One region of the Leisingera sp. ANG-DT genome, then DNA from elsewhere that is predicted to be linked to it. Evidence: riboswitches for the same ligand, from Rfam matches in the RefSeq annotation. Region 1 holds a riboswitch; the other holds the start of a gene.
What was found. A riboswitch is a leader RNA that binds a small molecule or an ion and turns the genes downstream of it on or off. The one in region 1 is predicted to bind thiamine pyrophosphate.
Positions count from the first base shown of each region.

Region 2: linked by a shared signal. The riboswitch ahead of thiC (phosphomethylpyrimidine synthase ThiC) and the one ahead of thiB (thiamine ABC transporter substrate binding subunit) in region 1 are both predicted to bind thiamine pyrophosphate.

Region 1 is NZ_JWLE01000005.1:329,117-333,823, reverse strand. Features, by position in the region: gene RA21_RS06875 (cation transporter) at 1-505, opposite strand, end outside; gene RA21_RS06870 (MerR family transcriptional regulator) at 579-995, shown strand; gene aroC (chorismate synthase) at 1,073-2,173, opposite strand; TPP riboswitch at 2,407-2,498, shown strand; gene thiB (thiamine ABC transporter substrate binding subunit) at 2,531-3,508, shown strand; gene RA21_RS06855 (thiamine/thiamine pyrophosphate ABC transporter permease ThiP) at 3,484-4,707, shown strand, end outside.
Region 2 is NZ_JWLE01000048.1:3,838-8,544, reverse strand. Features, by position in the region: gene RA21_RS21165 (8-amino-7-oxononanoate synthase) at 1-641, opposite strand, end outside; gene bioB (biotin synthase BioB) at 641-1,618, opposite strand; TPP riboswitch at 1,831-1,959, shown strand; gene thiC (phosphomethylpyrimidine synthase ThiC) at 2,097-3,911, shown strand; gene RA21_RS21150 (FAD-dependent oxidoreductase) at 3,908-4,707, shown strand, end outside.

The sequences.
Region 1 (4,707 bases):
CGGTGCCCCAGACCCCCAGGGCGGCAATCATCACCGCCACATTGCCGATCGCATCATTGCGCGAGCAGAGCCAGACCGAGCGCACATTGGCGTCCCCGTCCTTGTAGCGGGCCAGCAGCATGACCGAGATCAGGTTGGCCGCCAGCGCCATGAAGCCGATCACACCCATGATCTGCGCCTGCGGCACGCCGACGTAAAACACCTGGTACACTGTGGAGCCAAACACCCAGGCGCCCATCAGCAACAGGCTGATGCCCTTGCCCAGGGCCGCCAGCGCGCGGGTGCGCAGGGTGGCGCCGATCACCGCCAATGAGATGCCATAGGTCAGCGCGTCACCCAGAAAATCCAGCGCGTCCGCCTTCAGCGCCTGGCTGCCGGACATCTGCCCCGCGCCCATTTCCACCGCGAACATGCCGGCGTTGATGGCGATCACTAGCCAAAGCCTGCGTTTGTAGTCGTCCGATACCCCGTCGAACCTTGCGTTGTGATTGCAGCAGCCTGCCATTGCTCTTGTCCTCATTCCTGATTCGATATCAATGTAGGGCCTCTAGTCACTAGAGCATCAAGAGGTCATTGCGATGTTTTCCATCGGCCAGCTGTCCAAGGCCACCGGCGTGAAGGTGCCCACCATCCGCTATTACGAGGAAATCGGCCTGCTGCCGCAACCGGGCCGCAATGCCGGCAACCAGCGCCGCTACGGGCAGGACGGCATGGACGCGCTGGGTTTTATCAGACATGCCCGCGACCTTGGGTTTTCGCTGGAGGACATCAAGGTGATGATGTCGATCGAGGGACAATTGGGAGAGGATTGCTCAGAGGTGCACCGCATCGCCGAGGCGCAGCTGAATGCGGTGCGGGCGCGGATAACCAGGCTGGAGCGGCTGGCGGGGGAGTTGGAGCGCATCACCCATCTGTGCGGCCACGGGCAGGGCGGAGATTGCAAGGTGCTGTCGGCGCTGGGCGATCACGGGCAATGCGGCAGCGACCACGGCTGAGGAACGAAAAAGGCGAAGCCTGCATCTGCACGCTTCACCCTTGAGAATGCGAATTGGCGCTTATTAGAGCCTTACCTTCAGCCGATCCGGCCCTGGTTTTCGCCGATCTGGCCGCGGTGCAGCAACAGGTGGTCGAGGATTACGCAGGCCATCATCGCCTCGGCCACCGGCACCGCGCGGATGCCGACGCAGGGGTCGTGGCGGCCCTTGGTGATCACCTCGGTGGCGGAGCCGTCCTTGCGGATCGATTTGCGCGGGGTGAGGATTGACGACGTTGGCTTGACCGCAAAGCGCACCACAACATCCTGCCCGGTGGAGATGCCGCCGAGGATGCCGCCGGCGTGGTTGGAGGAATACTCAGGGCCGTTTTCGCCCATGAAAATCTCGTCGGCGTTTTCCGAACCTTTGAGGCGCGCGGCGTTCATGCCTTCGCCGATCTCGACGCCCTTCACGGCGTTGATCGACATCATCGCGGCGGCCAGATCGGTGTCCAGCTTGCCATAAACCGGCGCGCCGATGCCTGCGGGGACACCCCGGGCAACAACCTCAACCACGGCGCCAACGGAATCATGCGCCTTGCGCAGGGCCTGCAGGTAGTCTTCCCATTCCTGCACTGCGCCAGCGTCGGGGATCCAGAAATCATTCTGTTCAATCGCGTCCCAGTCAAAGCGGCTGCGGTCGATCTCCAGCTCGCCCATTTGGGTCATGTAGCCCTTGATCTCCAGCCCCGGCACCAGTGCCTTGATTGCTTCACGTGCAACACCGCCGGCTGCCACCCGCGCCGCGGTCTCGCGCGCCGAGGAGCGGCCGCCGCCGCGGTAGTCGCGGTTGCCGTATTTCTGGAAATAGGTGATGTCGGCGTGGCCCGGGCGGAAGGTCTGGGAAATCTCGCCGTAGTCCTTGGAGCGCTGGTCGGTGTTTTCGATCATCAGCTGGATCGGGGTGCCGGTGGACATGCCGTCGAACACGCCGGAGAGGATCTTCACCGCGTCCGGCTCATTGCGCTGGGTGGTATTCTTGTTCTGGCCGGGGCGGCGCTTATCCAGCCACTGCTGCAGCATTTCCGGCTCCAGCGGCACGTTCGGCGGGCAGCCGTCGACGGTGGCGCCTAGCGCGGGCCCGTGGCTCTCGCCCCAGGTGGTGACGCGGAAGAGGTGTCCAAAGCTGTTCATCGACATGAGGCGCGGTCTCCTTTGCGGGACGTGCTTAGCGGGCAGGGGCCTGTGCCTCAAGCGGATTCCTCTGCGGCAAAGGCGAGAGGGGGCGTTGCCCCCGCCGCCTGGGGCGGCTCCCCCGGGATATTTTCAGCTGGAAGAACACAGGATCGGCGCGGGCGGCGGTCCAGTTTGCAAAGGGTCATAGGTCCTGACGGGGCTTTGGCTTGTCATTGCCGCGCCCGGGGCATAATGTCCGCGCCACCTCGGGGTGCGCGCAAGCGCTGAGATGACACCCGTTGAACCTGAACCGGATCACACCGGCGGAGGGAAGGTACTGGACAGCCTCCACCCTTGCCCAAAGCCGCAAAGGAGGATGGCATGAAACATCTTGCATTTGCAGCGGGACTGCTTGGCGCCTCGGCAGCCTTTGCCGAAACGCCCGAACTCACCGTTTATACCTATGACAGCTTTGTTTCCGACTGGGGCCCAGGCCCGGCAGTGGAAAAGGCGTTTGAGGAGGTTTGCGGCTGCGACCTGAAACTGGTTGGCGCAGGCGATGGCGCGGCGCTCTTGGCGCGGGTCAAGCTGGAGGGCGAACGCTCGGACGCGGACGTGGTGCTGGGGCTGGATACCAACCTGACCGCGGCGGCCAAGGAAACCGGGTTGTTTGCAGAGCATTCCGTGAGCGCCGAGTTTGCGCTGCCGGTGGAATGGAACGACGCGACCTTTGTGCCCTATGACTGGGGCTACTTTGCCTTTGTCCATAACGCCGATGCCGCGGCGCCTGCGGATTTCAAGGCGCTGGCGGCGAGCGACAAGAAGATCGTCATCCAGGATCCGCGCTCCTCAACCCCCGGTCTGGGCCTGCTGCTGTGGGTCAAGGCCGCCTATGGCGACGAGGCGCCGGAGATCTGGAAGGGCCTGTCTGACAACGTCGTGACCGTGACCAAGGGCTGGTCCGAGGCTTATGGCATGTTCCTGGAGGGTGAGGCCGACATGGTGCTGTCCTATACCACTTCGCCGGCCTATCACCTGATTGCCGAGGAAGACGGCTCCAAGGCGGCAGCGGCCTTTGATGAGGGGCATTACATGCAGGTGGAGGTGGCCGGCAAACTGGCGAACAGCGACCAGCCGGAGCTGGCCGACCAGTTCCTGGCCTTCATGGTGTCGGATGCGTTCCAGTCGATCATTCCGACCACCAACTGGATGTATCCGGCGGTGACCCCGGCGGCAGGCCTGCCGGAAGGATTCGGCACCCTGATCGCGCCTGAAAAATCGTTGCTGCTGAGCGAAACGGAAGCGGCAGAAGTGCGCGATGCGGCGCTGGGCGAATGGCTGGACGCGCTCAGCCAGTAAGCGCCTTTCCCGGAAGCGCCGCTGCCCTGCTGGTGGCGGCGCTGATTCTGGGGACGCTGGGGGCTGTTGCCCTGCGGGCCGAGGCCGGCACCGGGTTTGGCGTTAGCGACTGGGCGGCGCTGCGGTTCACGCTGACCCAGGCGAGTCTGTCGGCGCTCTTGAGCGTCGGCCTTGCCATTCCCGTCGCCCGCGGGCTGGCGCGGCGGCGGTTCCCGGGGCGGACGCTGCTGATTGCACTGCTGGGCGCGCCCTTCATTCTTCCTGTAATTGTTGCGATCCTTGGTCTGTTGGCTGTCTTTGGCCGGGCCGGCTGGCTGAGCCAAGGGTTGATTTTCCTTGGGTTAGAGCCTGTTCAAATCTACGGGCTGCACGGGGTGGTGCTGGCGCATGTGTTCTTCAACCTGCCGCTGGCGACGCGTCTGATCCTGCAGGGCTGGCAGGAAATTCCTGCCGAGCGTTTCCGTCTGGCGGCGCAGCTGGATGCCGGGCCGCTGGCGATGTGGCGGCTGCTGGAAGGGCCGATGCTGCGGCGGGTGGCGCCCGGCGCGCTGGCGGTGGTCTTTGCCATTTGCCTGTCGAGCTTCGCGGTGGCGCTGACCTTGGGCGGCGGCCCCCGGGCGACCACCATCGAACTCGCCATCTATCAGGCGTTCCGCTTTGATTTCGACCTCGGCCGCGCGGCGCTTCTGTCGGGGCTGCAGCTGCTGCTGACCGGTGCCGCCGCGCTGGTGGCGTTGCGGGTGTCGGCGGGCGAAGGATTTGGGGCCGGGCTTGACCGGGCTGTGCAGCGCTGGGACGGGCAGGGGTTGCTGGCGCGCGGATTGGACGGGTTCTGGATTGTCTTGTCGGCGGCGTTTTTGCTGCTGCCGCTGGCGGCAATCGTGCTGGCGGGTCTGCCGGGGCTGGCTGCCTTAAAAGGCTCCGTTTGGCAGGCCGCCGGAAACTCCATCCTGGTTGCCGCGCTCAGCACCGTGATTCTGCTGATGCTGGCCCTGCCGATGGCCGCTGCGGCTGCCGCGGGGCGCAGCGGCATCGCCGAACTTTCGGGTATCCTCGGCCTTGCGGCCTCGCCGCTGGTGATCGGCACCGGGTTGTTCATTCTGATCTATCCCATTGCGGACCCGTTTGCGCTGGCGCTGCCGGTGACGGCGCTGGTCAATGCGGTGATGGCGCTGCCTTTTGCCATGCGCATTCTGGTG
Region 2 (4,707 bases), on a different contig from region 1:
TGCGCCAGCCCGCGCCCCAGATCGCCGAACACGCCAGAGGAATGCGCCTCATCCACCACCAGCACGGCGCCCTCGGCGTCTGCCACCGCCATCAGCGCATCCAGCGGCGCCAGATCCCCATCCATCGAATAGACCGCCTCAACCGCGAACCAGACCTGGCCCTCGCCGCCTGTCGAGCGCCAGTCCTTCAGCACCCGTGCCGCGTCCTCCGCATCGCTGTGGGCAAAGCTGCGGGTCTCTGCCCGGCCCAGCCGCATCCCGTCATGGGTGCTGGCATGGATCAGCGCATCATAGAGCACCAGATCACCCTGCTGCGGCAGGGTGGAGAAAATCGCCTGATTGGCATTGAACCCGCCGCCCATGAACAACGCGGCCTCAGTGCCGAAAAACGCAGCCGCCTCAGCCTCCAGCAGCTGATGTTCTGCATCGTTGCCGCGCAGCAGGCGCGAGCCGCCCGCCCCCACCGGCACCCCGCGCGCCAGCGCGTCTGCGGCGGCGGCGCGCAGAACATCGCTGCCCGCCAGCCCAAGATAGTCATTAGAGGCAAAGTCATGCCCGTCCCGCGGCATCAGTTGCCGGTAGCGTCCACGCGTACGCAGCGCTTCCAGCGAGTTCTCATGCCGCGGAAAGGCGCCCGCCATCAGCGGCTGCCGTCGCAGCCTGCCGCCATCGCGGTGATGCCCAGACGGTCGAACAGCTGTTGGTCCTTGTCCTCTTCGGGGTTGTCCGCGGTCAGCAGCGTGTCGCCCACAAAGATCGAGTTGGCACCGGCAAAGAAGCACATCGCCTGCATCTCGTCCGACATATCGGTGCGGCCCGCGGACAGGCGCACGTGGGACTTCGGCATCAGGATGCGGGCCAGCGCCACCGAGCGGACGAATTCGATCGGGTCCAGCTTCTCGACATTGGCCAGCGGCGTGTCGGCGATCGGGATCAGCATGTTGACCGGCACCGAATCCGGGTGCACCTCCAGCGTGGCCAGCGCCAGCATCATGTCGATGCGGTCCAGCTGCTTTTCCCCCATGCCAACGATGCCGCCGGAGCAGACCTTGATGCCCGCCTCACGCACCCGGTTCAGGGTGTCGATCCGGTCGGCAAAGGTGCGGGTGGTGATGATCTCGGAGTAGTAACGCTCCGAGGTGTCGATGTTGTGGTTATAGTAATCCAGACCGGCATCGCGCAGGCGGAACACCTGTTCCTCGTCCAGCATGCCCAGGGTCATGCAGGTTTCCATGCCCAGGTCCTTGACGCCCTGCACCATCGCCTCAAGTGCGGCCATGTCTCGGTCCTTGGGCGAGCGCCAGGCGGCCCCCATGCAATAGCGCGTCGCGCCGCCTTCCTTGGCTTTCTTGGCCTCGGCGATCACCCGCTGCACCTCGATCAGCTTGGAGGCAGAAAGCTGCGCGCCGTTGCGCGCCGACTGAGAGCAATAGGCGCAATCCTCGGCGCAGCCGCCGGTCTTGATGCTGAGCAGCTTGGATTTCTGCACCTGGTTGGGATCGAAATACTGCCGGTGCACGGTGTGCGCCTGAAACAGCAAGTCCATGAAAGGTTTGTTATAAATCGCTTCCGCTTCCTCGCGGGTCCAGTCGGTGCGGATGGGTGCAGCGTCCAGCATGCTGTCTCCTGTTCTCTATACCTGTTGGCCATGCGCGGATGGCGTTTCCGGTTTTATAGATAATTTTGCAGCCTTCGATCAAGCATCAAAGCTGCGCTGCAGCGATTTGCCCCAACCCGGCGCCAATAAGGCCAATACTGAACTGATATTAATGCCAAAAAATAATCTACAAAGATTCCGGTTGACGCAAACCCCGCACCTCCCCTAGCCCTATAGGCACGCAGGGGAGTCCCGCCCAAGGGACTGAGAGGCGTCATGGTGCGGAGGATCCCGGACCGGCGGCGCGACCCTTTGAACCTGACCCAGTTGATACTGGCGTAGGAAGCAAGAAGCATCGCACGGCGCCCCGGCGGCAAGCGGTGTTTCGGACAGGCAGCATGCGTGCACCGGCCGTACACCGGCTGTACACCCCCCTGCCCGTTTTCCTCCGTCCCGGCTCAATTGGTGTTTTTGAACCGAAGGCCCGGAGGAACACCAGATGAACGTCCCCAACCCGAAAATCACCACGGGCGCATTGCCCGCATCGCGCAAGATCTACGTCAGCGGCGAGGTCCATGAGGACATCCGCGTGCCGATGCGTGAGATTGCCACCCACCCCACCGCGGGCGAGGCGCCGCTGCCGGTCTATGACAGCTCCGGCCCCTATACCGATCCGGAGGTGCTGACCGACATCCGCCAGGGCCTGCCGCAGCTGCGCCGCCAGTGGATCGAGGCGCGCGGCGACGTCGAAAGCTACCAGGGCCGCGACGTGAAACCGGAGGATAACGGCTTTGTCGAAGGCGACCGGCTGACGCCCGAATTCCCGGTGAAGCCCGCCCCGCTGCGCGGCAAGGACGGCAAGGCGCCGACCCAGCTGGCCTATGCGCGTGCGGGCATCATCACGCCGGAGATGGAGTTCGTGGCGATCCGCGAAAACCAGCTGCGCGAGCTGTCGCCCTGCCACGCAAACCGCGACGGCAATGACTTTGGCGCCAACATCCCGGACTACGTGACGCCGGAATTCGTGCGGTCCGAAATCGCCGCCGGTCGCGCCATCATCCCCGCAAACATCAACCACCCGGAAATCGAGCCGATGATCATCGGCCGCAATTTCAAGGTGAAGATCAACGCCAACATGGGCACCTCCGCCGTGACCTCCTCGATGGAGGAAGAGGTCGACAAGCTGGTCTGGGCGATCCGCTGGGGGGCCGACACGGTGATGGACCTGTCGACGGGCCGCAACATTCACAACACCCGTGAATGGATCGTGCGCAACTCCCCGGTGCCGATCGGCACCGTGCCGATCTACCAGGCGCTGGAAAAGGTGAACGGCATCGCCGAGGACCTGACCTGGGAAGTGTTCCGCGACACGCTGATCGAGCAGGCGGAACAGGGCGTCGACTACTTCACCATCCACGCGGGCGTGCGGCTGCACATGGTGCCGATGACGGTGAACCGGGTGACGGGGATAGTCTCGCGCGGCGGCTCGATCATGGCGAAGTGGTGCCTGCATCACCACAAGGAGTCGTTCCTCTACGAGCATTTCGAGGAAATCTGCGACATCTGCCGCCAGTACGATGTGTCCTTCTCGCTGGGCGACGGGCTGCGCCCCGGCTCCATTGCGGACGCCAATGACGAAGCCCAGTTTGCCGAGCTGGAAACCCTGGGCGAGCTGACCAAGATCGCCTGGGCCAAGGATTGCCAGGTGATGATCGAGGGGCCAGGCCATGTCGCCATGCACAAGATCAAGGAGAACATGGACAAGCAGCTGGAGTGCTGCCACGAGGCGCCGTTCTATACGCTGGGGCCGCTGACCACCGACATTGCGCCGGGCTATGACCACATCACCAGCGGCATCGGGGCGGCGATGATCGGCTGGTTCGGTTGCGCGATGCTGTGCTACGTGACACCGAAGGAACACCTGGGCCTGCCCGACCGCGACGATGTTAAGACCGGGGTCATCACCTACAAGATCGCCGCCCATGCCGCCGATCTCGCCAAGGGTCTGCCCGGTGCCCAGCGCCGCGACGATGCGCTGAGCCGCGCGCGGTTCGAATTCCGCTGGGAGGACCAGTTCAACCTGTCGCTGGACCCGGACACCGCGCGCGAATTCCACGACCAGACCCTGCCGAAACAGGCCCACAAGGTTGCCCATTTCTGCTCCATGTGCGGGCCGAAGTTCTGCTCCATGCGGATTTCGCACGACATCCGCTCCGAGGCGCAGAAAGAGGGCATGGAGGCAATGGCCGCCAAGTTCCGCGAAGGCGGCGAGCTGTATGTGCCTGCCGCTGAAGCTGCGGAACCGGCGGAATGATCACCATCGCCGGTGCGGGGCTTGCCGGTCTCGCCTGCGCCTATGAACTGGCGCAGCGCGGGGCCGCGGTCACCGTCTATGAGCGGGGCGAGACGCCCGGGGCTGGCAGTGTCGCGCGCTTTGCCGGCGGCATGCTGGCACCCTGGTGCGAACGCGAAAGCGCCGAAGCAGAGGTGATCACCCTCGGCAGCCGCGCCTTCGGCTGGTGGGCCAAGGTCACGACCGTGCACAGGCGCGGCACGCTGGTGGTGGCGCCTGCCCGCGACCGGGCAGAGCTGACCCGTTTCGCCCGCCGCACAAGTAGCCACCGCAGCGTGGACGGAGCGGAGATCAGCGCGCTGGAGCCGGCATTGGCGGGACGGTTTGCGCAAGGGCTGTTCTTTGAGGACGAGGCGCATCTGGACCCGCGGCGGGCGCTGCGGGACTTGAGCACCAAGGTGCAGGAGCTGGGGGTCGAGATCCGCTATGGCTCACCCGCCCCGGCCCGCGTCACGCTGGATTGCACCGGAATGGCGGCACCCCTGCCCGCCTTGCGTCCGGTGCGCGGCGAGATGGCCATCCTGCATTGCACGGAGCTGGAAATCCGCCGCACCCTGCGCCTGCTGCACCCGCGGATGCCGCTCTATCTGGTGCCCCGCGATGATGGGTATTTCATGATCGGCGGCACCATGATCGAGAGCAGTTCCGACCGTGCCGTCACGCTGCGCTCGCTGAGCGAGCTTTTGAGCGCGGCCTTTGCCCTGCACCCGGGCTTTGCCGAGGCCGGCGTCGTGGAAACCGGCGCGGGCCTGCGCCC